One region of the Sinorhizobium sojae CCBAU 05684 genome, then DNA from elsewhere that is predicted to be linked to it. Evidence: riboswitches for the same ligand, from Rfam matches in the RefSeq annotation. Region 1 holds a riboswitch; each other region holds the start of a gene.
The links. Region 1 has a riboswitch for cobalamin ahead of cobU (bifunctional adenosylcobinamide kinase/adenosylcobinamide-phosphate guanylyltransferase). Riboswitches for the same ligand answer to the same signal wherever they lie in the genome.
Positions count from the first base shown of each region.

Region 2: linked by a shared signal. The riboswitch ahead of SJ05684_RS11130 (CbtB domain-containing protein) and the one ahead of cobU (bifunctional adenosylcobinamide kinase/adenosylcobinamide-phosphate guanylyltransferase) in region 1 are both predicted to bind cobalamin.
Region 3: linked by a shared signal. The riboswitch ahead of SJ05684_RS02270 (aromatic ring-hydroxylating oxygenase subunit alpha) and the one ahead of cobU (bifunctional adenosylcobinamide kinase/adenosylcobinamide-phosphate guanylyltransferase) in region 1 are both predicted to bind cobalamin.
Region 4: linked by a shared signal. The riboswitch ahead of bluB (5,6-dimethylbenzimidazole synthase) and the one ahead of cobU (bifunctional adenosylcobinamide kinase/adenosylcobinamide-phosphate guanylyltransferase) in region 1 are both predicted to bind cobalamin.

Region 1 is NZ_CP023067.1:1,888,490-1,891,690, reverse strand. It holds gene SJ05684_RS09280 (CHASE2 domain-containing protein) at 1-164, shown strand, start outside; gene SJ05684_RS09275 (FecR family protein) at 174-1,157, opposite strand; cobalamin riboswitch at 1,425-1,823, shown strand; gene cobU (bifunctional adenosylcobinamide kinase/adenosylcobinamide-phosphate guanylyltransferase) at 1,955-2,482, shown strand; gene cobW (cobalamin biosynthesis protein CobW) at 2,485-3,201, shown strand, end outside.
Region 2 is NZ_CP023067.1:2,269,091-2,272,291, forward strand. It holds gene SJ05684_RS11120 (cystathionine gamma-synthase family protein) at 1-815, shown strand, start outside; gene SJ05684_RS11125 (anthrone oxygenase family protein) at 825-1,301, opposite strand; cobalamin riboswitch at 1,505-1,767, shown strand; gene SJ05684_RS11130 (CbtB domain-containing protein) at 1,808-1,984, shown strand; gene SJ05684_RS11135 (CbtA family protein) at 2,252-3,019, shown strand; gene SJ05684_RS11140 ((2Fe-2S)-binding protein) at 3,082-3,201, opposite strand, start outside.
Region 3 is NZ_CP023067.1:475,168-478,368, reverse strand. It holds gene SJ05684_RS02275 (FAD-binding oxidoreductase) at 1-202, opposite strand, end outside; gene SJ05684_RS02270 (aromatic ring-hydroxylating oxygenase subunit alpha) at 199-1,443, opposite strand; cobalamin riboswitch at 1,547-1,748, opposite strand; gene SJ05684_RS02265 (DUF6656 family protein) at 2,060-2,656, shown strand; gene SJ05684_RS02260 (L-threonylcarbamoyladenylate synthase) at 2,856-3,201, shown strand, end outside.
Region 4 is NZ_CP023067.1:1,700,850-1,704,050, reverse strand. It holds gene SJ05684_RS08365 (NAD+ synthase) at 1-112, shown strand, start outside; gene SJ05684_RS08360 (TolB family protein) at 116-946, shown strand; cobalamin riboswitch at 978-1,185, shown strand; gene bluB (5,6-dimethylbenzimidazole synthase) at 1,230-1,937, shown strand; gene SJ05684_RS08350 (DUF2865 domain-containing protein) at 1,975-3,120, opposite strand.

The DNA.
Region 1 (3,201 bases):
CGGCTCTGCAGGTGCGTTCGCCCGATACGCGCCGTATTCTGAGCATGGCGAAACTCAAGGCCGGCGGCTTGGCACCCGGACTTGAGGAGTTCTATCGCCGCATCCCGCGCCGCGCCGACCACTTTCCTGCCGAAGAGACGGAAAGGGGAGGGGCAGGCGAGTGAGTTCCGCCCTCATTTCCACCGGGCCGGCCTGTCCGGTCTGTCTGGGCGATCCGGTCTGTCGGGTCGGTCGGGCCTGTCCGGGCGAGAGTGGCCGTTCGGATGATCCGGCCTATCCGGTCGGTCGGGCCTATCAGGCCTATCAGGCCTGTCCGGCCTGTCCGGTTTGCCAGGCTTGTCAGGCTTGTCAGGCTTATGGGGCTTATGAGGCCTGTCCGGCTTGTGCGGCTTCGGCTTGGGCGGCCTTACAGGCTCCCCGGGTTCCGGGGTAATCGGCGCCTGGTCGACGCGCGGCGGCGGAAGCTTGTCGGGCCGGATTTGAAGGGCAGCCGCAAGGCCGCAGCCGCTGCCGCTCCAGCCAGACGAAAGCCGTTGCTGGCCCGACAGGAACGGCAATGCCCGCGGGTTGCCAAGCGCCCTGAGCGTGCCGCGATTGACCGGCCGGGTGTCCGACATCGCGCCGTTGGGTTTTGCGATCACGCAGTCGCAGCGGCGCGTCAGTTGCCGGCAGCCGCCGCGGCCGCAAAAGTCGGCCGCGCCCGACAGCAGCACGACGGCCGTCGTGCCGTCGCCGCCGACATAGAAGTCGAATACGGTGCCGCGAACGCCGATCGTTCCGGCCGGCGTCAGGATCCGGTAGGCGGAGTGCCTGGAATTGCCGCTGATCCAGCGGAACGTTCCCTTCGCCGCCGCAATCGTCAGATTCTGCACGGTTTTCGAGTCGTCGAAGACGAACCGGTCGATGACTACGGAGGAGCCGGCGCCGAGCGCGAGCTTGCTGCCATCCCGGAAGACGAACTGGCCGAGGCCGGACCTGGATGTCGATATCCGCTCGTCGCGGTGCACCGCGTCCTGCACGGCGAGCGGGCCGGCCGCGCCCCTGACCTCGGTCTTGATGCGGACCGCTTGGCCTACCGGTTCGGCCGCGCCTGCCGGGGGGGAGCCAGCAAGCGCAAAACTCAACCCAACAATTACGGCACGACGCAGATACGACATCGCACCCTCCGACGCGAACCTCCTTGAGGTTCGCGGACATGATCGGCAGACGGGAGCTGCACCTTCACCGCGGTCAGCTCCAGACGGTGCTTTTTACCATGCGGTGGTAAGCAGTGTCTGCTCACCTGTTGTGAGTAGCCACGACCCCGTAGATTCAAAAAGTTGCAGCGCCCCTTGTGCGTCCTGGAGGACGAACGGAGGGCATCTGGCGCAATTCGCGGGCAACGCGTCGCAGGGCGTCGATTGACATCGCAGCCAGGGCTTCATAATTAACGGGAATTGGATGGTTCCCTCGTGCCGGGCCGGTGCGAGGGAGTAAATGGGAATGCGGCGGGGCGGACCCACACCGGGCGCCCTTATCGCAGCCGACCCCGCGACTGTAGAACGGTCAGGGGCCGCTATCGGGTATGCCCATCCTCTCTTCGATGGACTGCATGGGCAGTTTCACCGGGGAGCGGTGGCGTGCCGGAAAAGCCACTGGTGTGGCATCGTGATCAGCCGGGCAGGACGCCTCTTCTTCTACGAATCGTCCGCCTTTCACGAAGCCGTAAGCACTGGGAAGGTGAGGCGGACCCGTTCGGGTCCAGGCATCGTCGCGCTGTTCCGTGTGATGCCTTGGCCCGTGAAGCCGTGAGCCAGGAGACCTGCCATCCGTCAGGGCATCCCGCCCGAGGGGAGAATTGTCCCCGATGCCAGCACGGAGGTTGTCGTGGCTTTCAGATTTCTCCGTCCCGCGACCCGCGGGCGCCTAGCGCATTGCTTTCTGCCTTGGTCATTCGTGAACTGAGGCTTTTCGCATGACCCTCTCCAATGTCGGCCCGACGCTCGTCCTCGGCGGTGCCCGCTCCGGCAAGTCCGGCTTTGCCGAAAGACTCGTCGAAGGCAGCGGTCTGTCGATGCATTATGTCGCGACCGGGCGCGCATTCGACGAGGAGATGCGCGACCGCATCGTCCATCACCAGGCGGCGCGGCAGGGCAAAGGCTGGACGACCCATGAGGAGCCGCTCGACCTCGTCGGTCTGCTCAGCCACATCGATGCGCCGGAGCACGCCGTCCTCGTCGACTGCCTGACGCTTTGGGTCACGAACCTGATGATGGAGGGGCGCGACATGGCGGCGGAGTTCGCGACTCTCGCCGCCTTCCTGCCGGGCGCTCGGGCCCGTCTTGTTTTCGTTTCCAATGAAGTCGGCCTCGGCATCGTCCCGGAAAACCGCATGGCGCGCGAATTTCGAGACCATGCGGGCCGGCTCCACCAGATCGTCGCGGAGAAATCCGCCGAAGTCTATTTCGTCGCGGCCGGACTGCCGCTGAAAATGAAAGGTTGACCATGACACGCGCAAAGGCCCAGCAGGGCAAGATCCCGGCCACCGTCATTACCGGCTTCCTCGGAGCCGGCAAGACGACGATGATCCGCAACCTGTTGCAGAATGCCGACGGCAAGCGCATCGCGCTCATCATCAACGAATTCGGCGATCTCGGGGTCGACGGCGACGTCTTGAAGGGCTGCGGCGCCGAGGCCTGCTCGGAGGAGGACATCATCGAGCTCACCAATGGCTGCATCTGCTGCACCGTCGCCGACGACTTCATCCCGACCATGACGAAGCTGCTCGAGCGCGAGAATCGCCCCGACCATATCGTCATCGAGACGTCGGGTCTTGCGCTGCCGCAGCCGCTGGTCGCCGCCTTCAACTGGCCGGACATTCGCAGCGAAGTGACGGTCGATGGCGTTGTCACCGTCGTGGACAGCGCCGCGGTCGCTGCCGGACGCTTTGCCGACGATCACGACAAGGTCGATGCGCTGCGCGCCAATGACGACAATCTCGACCATGAGAGCCCGCTCGAGGAACTTTTCGAGGACCAACTGACCGCCGCCGACCTGATCGTCCTCAACAAGACCGACCTCATCGATGTCGATGGGGTGAAGGCCGTGCGCGAGGAGGTCGCCTCCCGCATCCGCCGCAGGCCGGCAATGATCGAGGCGCGGAACGGCGAGGTTGCCGCCGCCATCCTGCTCGGCCTCGGCGTCGGCACGGAGGACGAGATC
Region 2 (3,201 bases), 380 kb from region 1:
TCGACGAGGAAGCCGTCAATGCCGCGGCGGAGGAGGCGATGAAGAAGGGCCGCGTCGCCTTCATTCTGATCGAGACGCCGGCCAATCCGACCAACAGCCTCGTCGACGTCGCCATGATCCGCCGCATCGCCGACAGGATCGGCGAGACCCAGGGGCACCGGCCGATCTTCGCCTGCGACAACACCCTGCTCGGACCGGTCTTCCAGCACCCGATCGATCATGGCGCGGACCTCTCGCTCTATTCGCTGACCAAATATGTCGGCGGTCACTCCGACCTGATCGCCGGCGCGGCCCTCGGCTCCAAGGCGCTCGTCAAGCAAGTGAAGGCACTGCGCGGGTCGATCGGCACCCAGCTCGACCCGCATTCCTGCTGGATGATAGGTCGATCATTGGAAACCCTTGCGGTCAGGATGGAGAAGGCGAACGACAACGCCCGCATCGTCGCCGAATTCCTGCGCGACCATCCGAAAGTCGAGCGCATCCACTACCTGCCCTTCGACGACGGAGACTCGCATGCCGGCCGTGTCTTTGCCGCTCAGTGCACCGGCGCCGGCTCGACCTTCTCCTTCGATATAGCCGGCGGCCAGGAGGCGGCCTTCCGCTTCTTGAACGCGCTGCAGATCTTCAAGCTCGCCGTCAGTCTCGGCGGCACGGAATCGCTCGCAAGCCACCCGGCCGCCATGACCCATTCGGGCGTGCCGATCGAGGTCAGGCGCCGGATCGGCGTACTCGAATCGACCATCCGCCTGTCGATCGGCATCGAGCATCCGGACGACCTCGTCGCCGACCTCGCCAATGCACTGACGACTGCCTGAGATGATGCCTCAGCTGCGGGCAAGGCCGAGCACGAACAGCGCCAGCGCCCCGATCGAGGCAATGGTGCGGACATGATTCCAGCGGACCCAATCGGTCAGGTAGCGCTGCTGCCAGAGCGCGGCGGCGGCCTCGCCGCGCGCCGCAGCGAGCGCGTCGTTCAAGGGAACGTTGAAGATGACCGTCACCCCAAATGTGCCGACGAGATAGGCGAGCCCGCCGGCGGCAAACAGGTAGCTCCCGTGCCCGCCCGTTATGAAAGCGGCAACGATCAGCGCCAGGCCGAGCAGGGTAGTGCCCATGAAGGTGATCAGGAACAACGGGTTCTGGATCGCCGCATTGATGGCGTTCATGGCGGCGATGCCCTGTTCCGCCGGAAGCCGCGACAGCGCCTGCATGACGCATACCGAAAAGACGAAGAAGAGCCCCGCCATCAGGCCGGAACCGATAGTGGCTGCAAAAGCAAGGCCGGGAACGAAAGCTGCCATGACTTGTCTCCAGATCGCGCAAGCGCAACCGCAAGCGCCCGGTACGGGAACGCAACCGTAGAGATAGACGAGAGGCACCTTACGGTCACCAGGCGAAACGCCACTTTCGAAAGATCGGCGGGCCGCCGTCCGCAGGCCGCGACTGGCGCGAACCCTGTACATTTTGCGGGTCCCCTCGATTGACAACGCGCGCGGCCGCACATAATCATCGCTGATCGGTTGGTTCCCGGAAAGCGAACGCGCTTCGGGAGTAAACGGGAACGTGACGGATGGACCCAAGCTGGGCATCTTAATCACGGCCGACCCCGCGACTGTAGTGCGGCGTGAATTTGCCGTTCCGGAGCGATCCGGAAAAAGCCACTGGGAAGGACCGCGAGAGGGCGGTTCGATCTGGGAAGGCGAGGCAAATCCCTGGTGTAAACCTGACGCCGCGAGCCAGGAAACCTGCCAATCGATGCGGGCGCAACGCCCAATCGGGAACATCCCTTGCCATCACGGAGGTTGTCATGGCTACGTCTAACGTTTCGAGCGTCTCGCTCTCCCTCAGCGATCGTCTTGTTGCGGGCATTCTTGCCCTTATGATCGGCGGCTTCCTCGTCTTCGGTGCAGGTCTTGCAAATTCGGCCGTGCTCCATGACACGGCGCACGACACCCGCCATTCCTACGGCTTCCCCTGCCACTAAGCCTATGGAACGCCTTGCGCGTTCCGAATCGAAGCTGAACAGAGCCGTCGGGTGCTCCGAGCATGCGCACATGCCATCCGGCATGATGTTGCTGCTCGCGCATCGGCCCGAAAATCGGAACCGATTTTCGCGAAGCACGATGCGTGGATTCAAACGCTTACAGCAACCTTCGTGCGTCCTGAAAGGCGCACGGGGCTGTAAGGCGTCCGACTGCGTTGGTTGGACGGCGCCCCATAGGGGGAGCGCCGCATTGAGGAATATCGACACATGATCGTCAAGACACTTCTGGCCGCAATCGTGGCCGGGCTGATCGCAGGCGTCTTCATGACCGCCGCCCAGGAACTGCGCGTAACGCCGCTGATCCTTCATGCCGAAGAATTCGAGGGCGGAGAACCGGCCGCCGAGCCTGCGGCCGCTGGCCACGAAGAGCATTCATCACTGAACGCTGTTTCGCCGCTCGGAAAGCTGCTTGCCTTCGTTTCGCCGATCACGCCTGCCTATGCCCATGAACACGAACACGAGGAGGAAGGCGGCATTCTGTTCGGCATGAGCCGCTTCTCCGGTACGCTTCTCGCAAATCTCGTCACGGGCGCCGGCTTCTCGCTGCTGCTTGCGGGCATCAGCCTGACGATCGGCCATCGGATCACGCTTGCAAACGGAGCACTCTGGGGTGCCTGCGGGTGGCTGGCCGTGCACATGCTGCCGGCCCTCGGCCTGCCGCCGGAACTGCCCGGCTTCCCGGCTGCCGACCTTGGCGAGCGCCAAACCTGGTGGGCGCTGACGGTGCTGCTCTCGGCCGCGGGTCTCTACCTGCTGGCCTTGCGCGGGGAACTCGTCGCGAAGGTCGCCGGCCTCGTGCTGATCGCCGCGCCCCACGCCTATGGCGCGCCGCAGCCGCTCGATATCTCGAGCAACGTCCCGGCGGTCCTCGGCGCGGAATTCGCGGTCGCGGCGCTGGCCACCACACTCGCCTTCTGGATCGTCCTCGGCGTCGTCTCCGGCTTCATCAACGACCGGGTTGTGAAGGCCGGTTAGTCCAAGCTCGTTTTGCCCCTCATCCGCCTGCCGGCACCTTCTCCCCGCACGCCGGGAGAGGGCTAGGGTGAGGGGCAATCCACCTCATTCTCAGCCGACTTCCCCTCCGACGCGCGCAAATGCGCCCTCAATCTCTCCCGTCTTGTCTCAGGTTCCAGCAGCACGCAGGTGTCGCAGAAATC
Region 3 (3,201 bases), 1.4 Mb from region 1:
GCTCCTCCCCGACGGGCAGTTCGAGAGTTACGAACTGCCCGGGCAGGTAGCGGAACCAGGCCGGCCTGTCGGAGCGGAAGGTGAAGGTCATCACATCCGCCGTCTCGGCCACCACCGAGATGCATTCGAGCATGTGCTGGCGGTCGATCCAGGGACTGAGCTCGTCGAAATGATGGAAGGAACGGGCCATTTCCATGATCATGCCACCCGCGAAAGAGGCGTTGCGCCGCGCTCAAGGCGCTCAAGCATGTAGCGTGAATACCATTCGACGAATTGCATCACGCCGCCCTCGTGCTCGACCGAATAGGGACCCGGCTGGTAAGCCGGCGAGCGGATGCCGAAGGCGTTCTCCTCGACGATCTGGCGGTCCTGATCGTTGGTCTCGGTCCAGACATGGATGAGGTCGTCAAGCTTATAGTCGACGCCTTCGACCGCCTCCTTGTTGACGAGCCACTTGGTCGTCACCTGGGTTGTTTCGGGGCCGAGGGGCAGCACGCGGAAGGTGATCGCATGGTCACCGAGAATATGGTTCCACGTCGTCGGATAATGGAAGAGCAGCAATGTGCCGATGCCGCCTGTCCTCGCGTCGGAGGAAAGCGGCTTTTCCACGGCCCTCTGACCCGACATGGTGTAACTCTCGGCACCGTTGATCAGCGGCATGCGTGTCATGCGGAACTGCCCGGCCGATCCGATCTTGAAGGCGCTCGGCAGGCCGGCCGCCTCGCATTTTTGCCAATGGGCGTTGATCTCCGGATCATTCATCGCGCCATGCACCCCCGTCACCGTCGGCGCTTCGGGATAGGTGCGGCACAGCTCGGGATGATTGGCCGCGCAGTGGTAGCACTCCCGGTTGTTCTCCCAGACGAGCTTCCAATTGCCCTTCTCGATGATCGTGCTTTCGAAGGCGACCTTCGTCTCGCCGATACGATGCGGCGCAAGGTAGCCGGAAGCCACGTCGCGGAACGGCTGGAAATTCATCGGCTCGTCGGCAAGGCTGATGAAGATGTAGCCGCCGACGGTCTCGCAATGCACCGGCTTCAGGCTGTGCGCCGCCAGATCGAAGCCGTCCGGCATCTGCCGCGCGAATAGCAGCTTTCCGTCCAGCTCGTAGGTCCATTGATGGTAGGGACAAACGAGCTTGGCCGAAGAGCCCTTGTGCTGCGTGCAGACGCGCGAGCCGCGATGGCGGCAGGAATTATGGAGCGCCCGGATCGTTCCCTGCCGGTCGCGAACGATGACGATCGGATAGTCGCCGACCTGCACCGTGAAATAGTTGCCGGCCCGCGGGATCTCGCAATCGTGGCCGATGAAAAGCCAATCCTTGTACCAGATGTTTTCCAGATCCTGACGATAATAGTCGGGATCGATATAGAAGTCCCGGTCGAGGCTATAGCCTTCGCGACGGGTCTTCAGCTTGCGCAGCATTTCGCTCTGAATGTCCATGCCCATATCCTCGTTCGCCATGATTCGGAGAGGCAGGACAGGAACCGCCCACGGCAACAGGCCGTGCGCCATGGCTCCGTCCGGCTGCCCGCCGCAACCTGTTACGGTCGATGTGCTCAAGGCTGGTTTCCGGGCTCTGGAGCCGTCCCGCGAAGGACCCGCCCCGGCGCCTTCCCGGACATTGACGTCCAGTGGCTTGGTGCCGTGGCCTCACTCCACCACCGTTGCGGGGGCAGCGCCGGGATTTGACCGGCTTCCCAATTCTCCGCCCCGCTCAGGGCGGCACCTCGAGTGTCCCCATCTAAGCGGTCTAGCAGCCCGCACAAGTGCCGATAAACGACATTCCATTCTGGAAAGACGACAGACCCCTTGCCGCGGCACTTTGTGACGAACACATTGTTTTTCTCCATAATAAACAAGGCGATAGGGCAATTGCTGGTCGACTGATAATTTTTTCGTCAGCGCCTGCCCAAGCGCGAAAGCAAGCATCCCGTTTGCGACGAGGCCTGTGAACGAGCCTAGCGCAGAAGGTACGAAAAATACTCTGTTAACCCTGATGGTTTAGCGTCCGACGACGGTTCAACCCCGCTTTTTTCGCGAAGGCGCGCAGAGGTCGATGGCAAAGCTCAGATATTACGACGCCTCTGAAAAGGCGCCGTCACCGGTGACAAAAGCGGCCGTCCACACCGAGTTCCTGCGAACCGGCCGCATCGAGCGACGGCGCCAAACGCCCGAGCAGCGGCGCTATCTGAGCTATGAGGAGGTGGCGGAGAAGACCGGACGCAAGCTGACCGCCGCGGGAGAAGCGACTTACAGGCGGATCAACAGCTTTCACGCCTCGATCAATTTCCCGAAGATGATCTTTCACCGGACGCTCGCCGCGAGCCCGCATCTTGGCTATTGCCACGTGACGGCCGCTACGACCCGGCTCGCTCGATCGCAAGACGTGACCTGGGCTTTCTATTTCGCCAATTTCTTTTCCGATCTCGGCGACGAGACGCACTTCTTCGACCGGATCCAGGCCGGGTATTCGCGCATGTATTTTGCCGTTGCCATCGAGCCCGGCACGGACGAAGGGCGGATGGTCGTCAACCGCAATGTGCGCGGCAACGGCCTGATCTTCCGTACGCAGGACCCGAAGGTGGCGCTGAAGAACGTGCTCATGCTTGGCGCACGCGACGAGGCGCTGCGCAAGATCATACGCAGTCTCTAGCGCATCGGCCCGAAAGTCGTACCCGATTTTCGGAAAGCTCGATGCGCAGATTTAAAGAGTTGCAGCGACCTTTGCGCGTCTGAAAAGACGCGCAAAAAAAAGGCCGCTATAGCACTTTGAATCGCTGCATGTTTCCTCAAATCGGTTCCGATTCAAGGAAACATGCAGTAGGAAGCTGCGGAAAGGAAGACGAACGCCCATGGCCGAAATCATCGACACGCGCAGCGAACCCGACCGGGCGATCGAGACGGCCTGTGCGGTGCTTTCCGCAGGCGAGCCCGTCGCGATCCCGACCGAAACAGTCTACGGCCTGGCGGCGGATGCGACCAATGCAGAGGCTATCAGCCGAATCTACGAGATGAAGGGCCGGCCCCGTTTCAATCCGCTGATCTGCCATGTCTCGGACACGGCGATGGCTGAGGAGCATGTGGTCTTCGATGCGGTTTCGCGGCAACTGGCGGAGGCCTTCTGGCCCGGTCCGCTGACGCTGATCCTGCCGCAGCGGCCGAAAAGCAGCGTGCATGCGCTCGCCTCCGCCGGTCTCG
Region 4 (3,201 bases), 190 kb from region 1:
CATCGCGGAATACAAGCGCCGGCAGTCTGCGCCCGGCGTGAAGATCACCAAGAAGAATTTCGGCCGCGACCGGCGCTATCCCATCACCAATCGCTTCCGCGACAGGGGATAGTTCATGCGTAGTTCGGTGGAGATCTTCGACATCGCGACAGCTGAGACCCGCGTGGTCTGGCAGACGGAACGGCTGGTCGAAGCGCCGAACTGGTCGCCAGACGGGCGCTTCCTGGTCGTCAACGGCCATGGACGGCTCCATCGCATAGGGCTCGACGGGGCGCCCGATCCTGTCGAGATCGATACGGGCATTGCCCGCCAGTGCAATAACGACCACGGCATTTCGCCGGACGGAACGACGCTCGCCATCAGCGACAAGACCGAATTCGGCAAGTCGGCGATCTATCTCCTGCCGATCGAGGGCGGCACGCCGCGGCTCGTGACGCCGAAGCTTCCCTCCTATTGGCACGGTTGGTCGCCCGATGGTCGGACGCTGACCTATTGCGGTATTCGTGACCAGGTTTTCGACATCTATACGATTTCGGTCGAGGGCGGCGAGGAGCGCCGATTGACGTGGGGCGAAGGCCGCAACGACGGGCCGGATTGGTCGCCCGACGGTAAGTGGATCTATTTCAACTCCAGCCGTACGGGCCGCATGCAGATCTGGCGGATCCGGCCAGACGGCAGCGATGTCCAGCGTATCACCGACAGCCCCTATGGCGATTGGTTTCCGCATCCGTCACCCAATGGCAGGCACCTCTTGGTGCTCTCCTATGATGGCGAGGTTTTCGACCACCCGCGCGATCTCCACGTGCGGCTGCGGCTGATGGATCCGGAAGGCGGCGATGCACACGTCCTGTTCCAGCTCTTCGGCGGGCAGGGAACCATGAACGTCCCGAATTGGTCGCCGTCGGGCGATGCCTTCGCCTTCGTCCGCTATCGGCCCGAACGGTAGTGGCATGCCTTGCCTTTCGCAGGCGCCTGTGTCCATATGCGCCCCGTCAGGTGCCCGCATGCGCGGGAGAATCGGGAAGCCGGTGCAATTCCGGAACGTGCCCAACGCTGTGACGGGGACGGCCACGCCAGTCGGCTCTGAGGTTTCTTCAGAGCCTTGCCACTGAATCCAGCGATTCGGGAAGGCGGCGCGGCCGGGCGAACCGGAGTCAGAAGACCGGCCTGGCAAGATAGACCGGCCCCGCGTGGACGGCGGGAGGTTGTGCATTGTTGGGGATCGAACGATGCTGCCTGACCCGAACGGCTGCCTTGTCGCGGCCGGAGCTTTTTCAGCCGACGAGCGTGCCGCCGTCTACCGTGCGATCGAAACGCGCCGCGATGTGCGCGACGAATTTCTCCCCGAGCCGCTGCCCGAACCTCTGATCGCCCGGTTGCTTGCCGCTGCGCATAATGCCCCGTCCGTGGGCTTCATGCAGCCTTGGAACTTCGTTCTCGTGCGCGGGAATGAGACGCGGGAGAAGGCGTGGCATGCCTTTCAGCGCGCCAATGAGGAGGCCGCACGAATGTTCGCGGACGAAGCCCAGGCGAAATATCGCGCACTGAAGCTCGAAGGAATCCGCAAGGCGCCGCTCAGCATCTGCGTGACCTGCGACCGCACGCGCGGCGGCTCGGTCGTCCTCGGGCGCACGCACAATCCACAGATGGATGTCTACTCGACCGTCTGCGCGGTGCAGAATCTCTGGCTCGCCGCGCGCGCCGAGGGAGTCGGCGTCGGCTGGGTCAGCATCTTCCATGAAAGCGAGATCAAGGCGATCCTGGGCATACCGGAGCATATCGAAATCGTCGCCTGGCTATGCCTCGGTTTCGTCGACCGGCTCTATCAGCAGCCGGAACTGGCAGTAAAGGGATGGCGCCAGCGCCTCCCGCTCGAGGAACTGACATTCGAGGAAGGGTGGGGTCTTTCCGCAAGCCTGGATGTGAACCCGAAATAGCGTCTTTTTTCAGAGCGTTGTTTCCAAATTCTCGCGGTCAGTTCGCCTGCTGCGGCTGATAGCTTGGTCCCAAAGGGTTCTTGAGGTCGATCTCGCTTTCTTCCGGCGGCAGGAAGGTCGGGCCGACAATACGTACCTTGTTGCTCTTCGGGTCATAGGGGCGCTCCTTGGCGGGATTAGCGGCGGCGCTTTCAGTCGTCCCGTCAGCCGTCTTCCCCGCCCTGTCGCCCCCGATGGTCACGACAGAGGGGCTGGCTGCCGATAGACTGGTTGCGGGTGCGTTCCCGCGGTTCGTTCCGCCGGCCGCCTTCGGTGGCTTGCAGCCGCAGGCCCCGGGTGCACCGACGTCGCGCGTACGATAGGCAAAGGCCGTCGGCAGCTCGCTATAGGGCCTGCCGGTCGATGCCGAGACCATCTGATCGCTCTCCTCGGTGGCAAGCACGTGATAATAGAGTTCCGTCTCGGTCCCGGGGCACCGTGCGCGGCAGCTCTCGGCATCGCGCGGGAAATCCGCCGGTGAGGCGTTCGACGAAATAGGGAAGAAGGCGCCATCGCAGGTCCTTACGCACATGGTCCGTAAGCCACCGTTCCCGTATCCCTCCATCGGCGAGAAATCCTGGATCCCCGGCTCCTCGAAGAGCAACGGATAATTCTCGCTGTCCGGGGCCAGGTCCCGGAGGATGTTGCGATGGATGTCGGCTTCGGTCGTCGTCGCGAACTCGTCAAGCTCGTCCCAATCGTCGCCGCGCACCGGGATGCAGCCGTTGATCTCCATCGCGGCGACAATGCGCCGGCGCGCGTCTTCGCTGCCGTTCGACACCAGTTGCTGTCGATGCATCTTCAATTCCTGGAGATTGGCCTCCATTCGTGCGATCGTGTCGTCCAACTCGGCGCAGAAGGGGGTATTGTCATCGATGACTATGATGCTGCCGCGGCTGCATCCGAGCCGTCTCCGATCGTTCCGGGCGCGACGAAGCTCGATGTTCTGGCGGGAAATCGCGCCGGTGAAATCGCGCAGGTTTGCATTCGAGTTGAACGTGGTCGGCATGCCGGCGAGGCGGGCCTGAAGGCGCTCGCAGACGCTCGAGGCCGACGCCTCGTCTGCCATTGCCAATGCCAAAGGCAGAAGCGCAGACGCAAGCCACGCGAGGCCGCGGGGCGCGTTACTCGGAGATCCCGACACTTTTTTCTTCCCGCATTCCGGCGGAGCGGTCACCGAAGCAGCCGCATCCGTCTCTACAGCGCCGTGCGCCCTTACGGACGC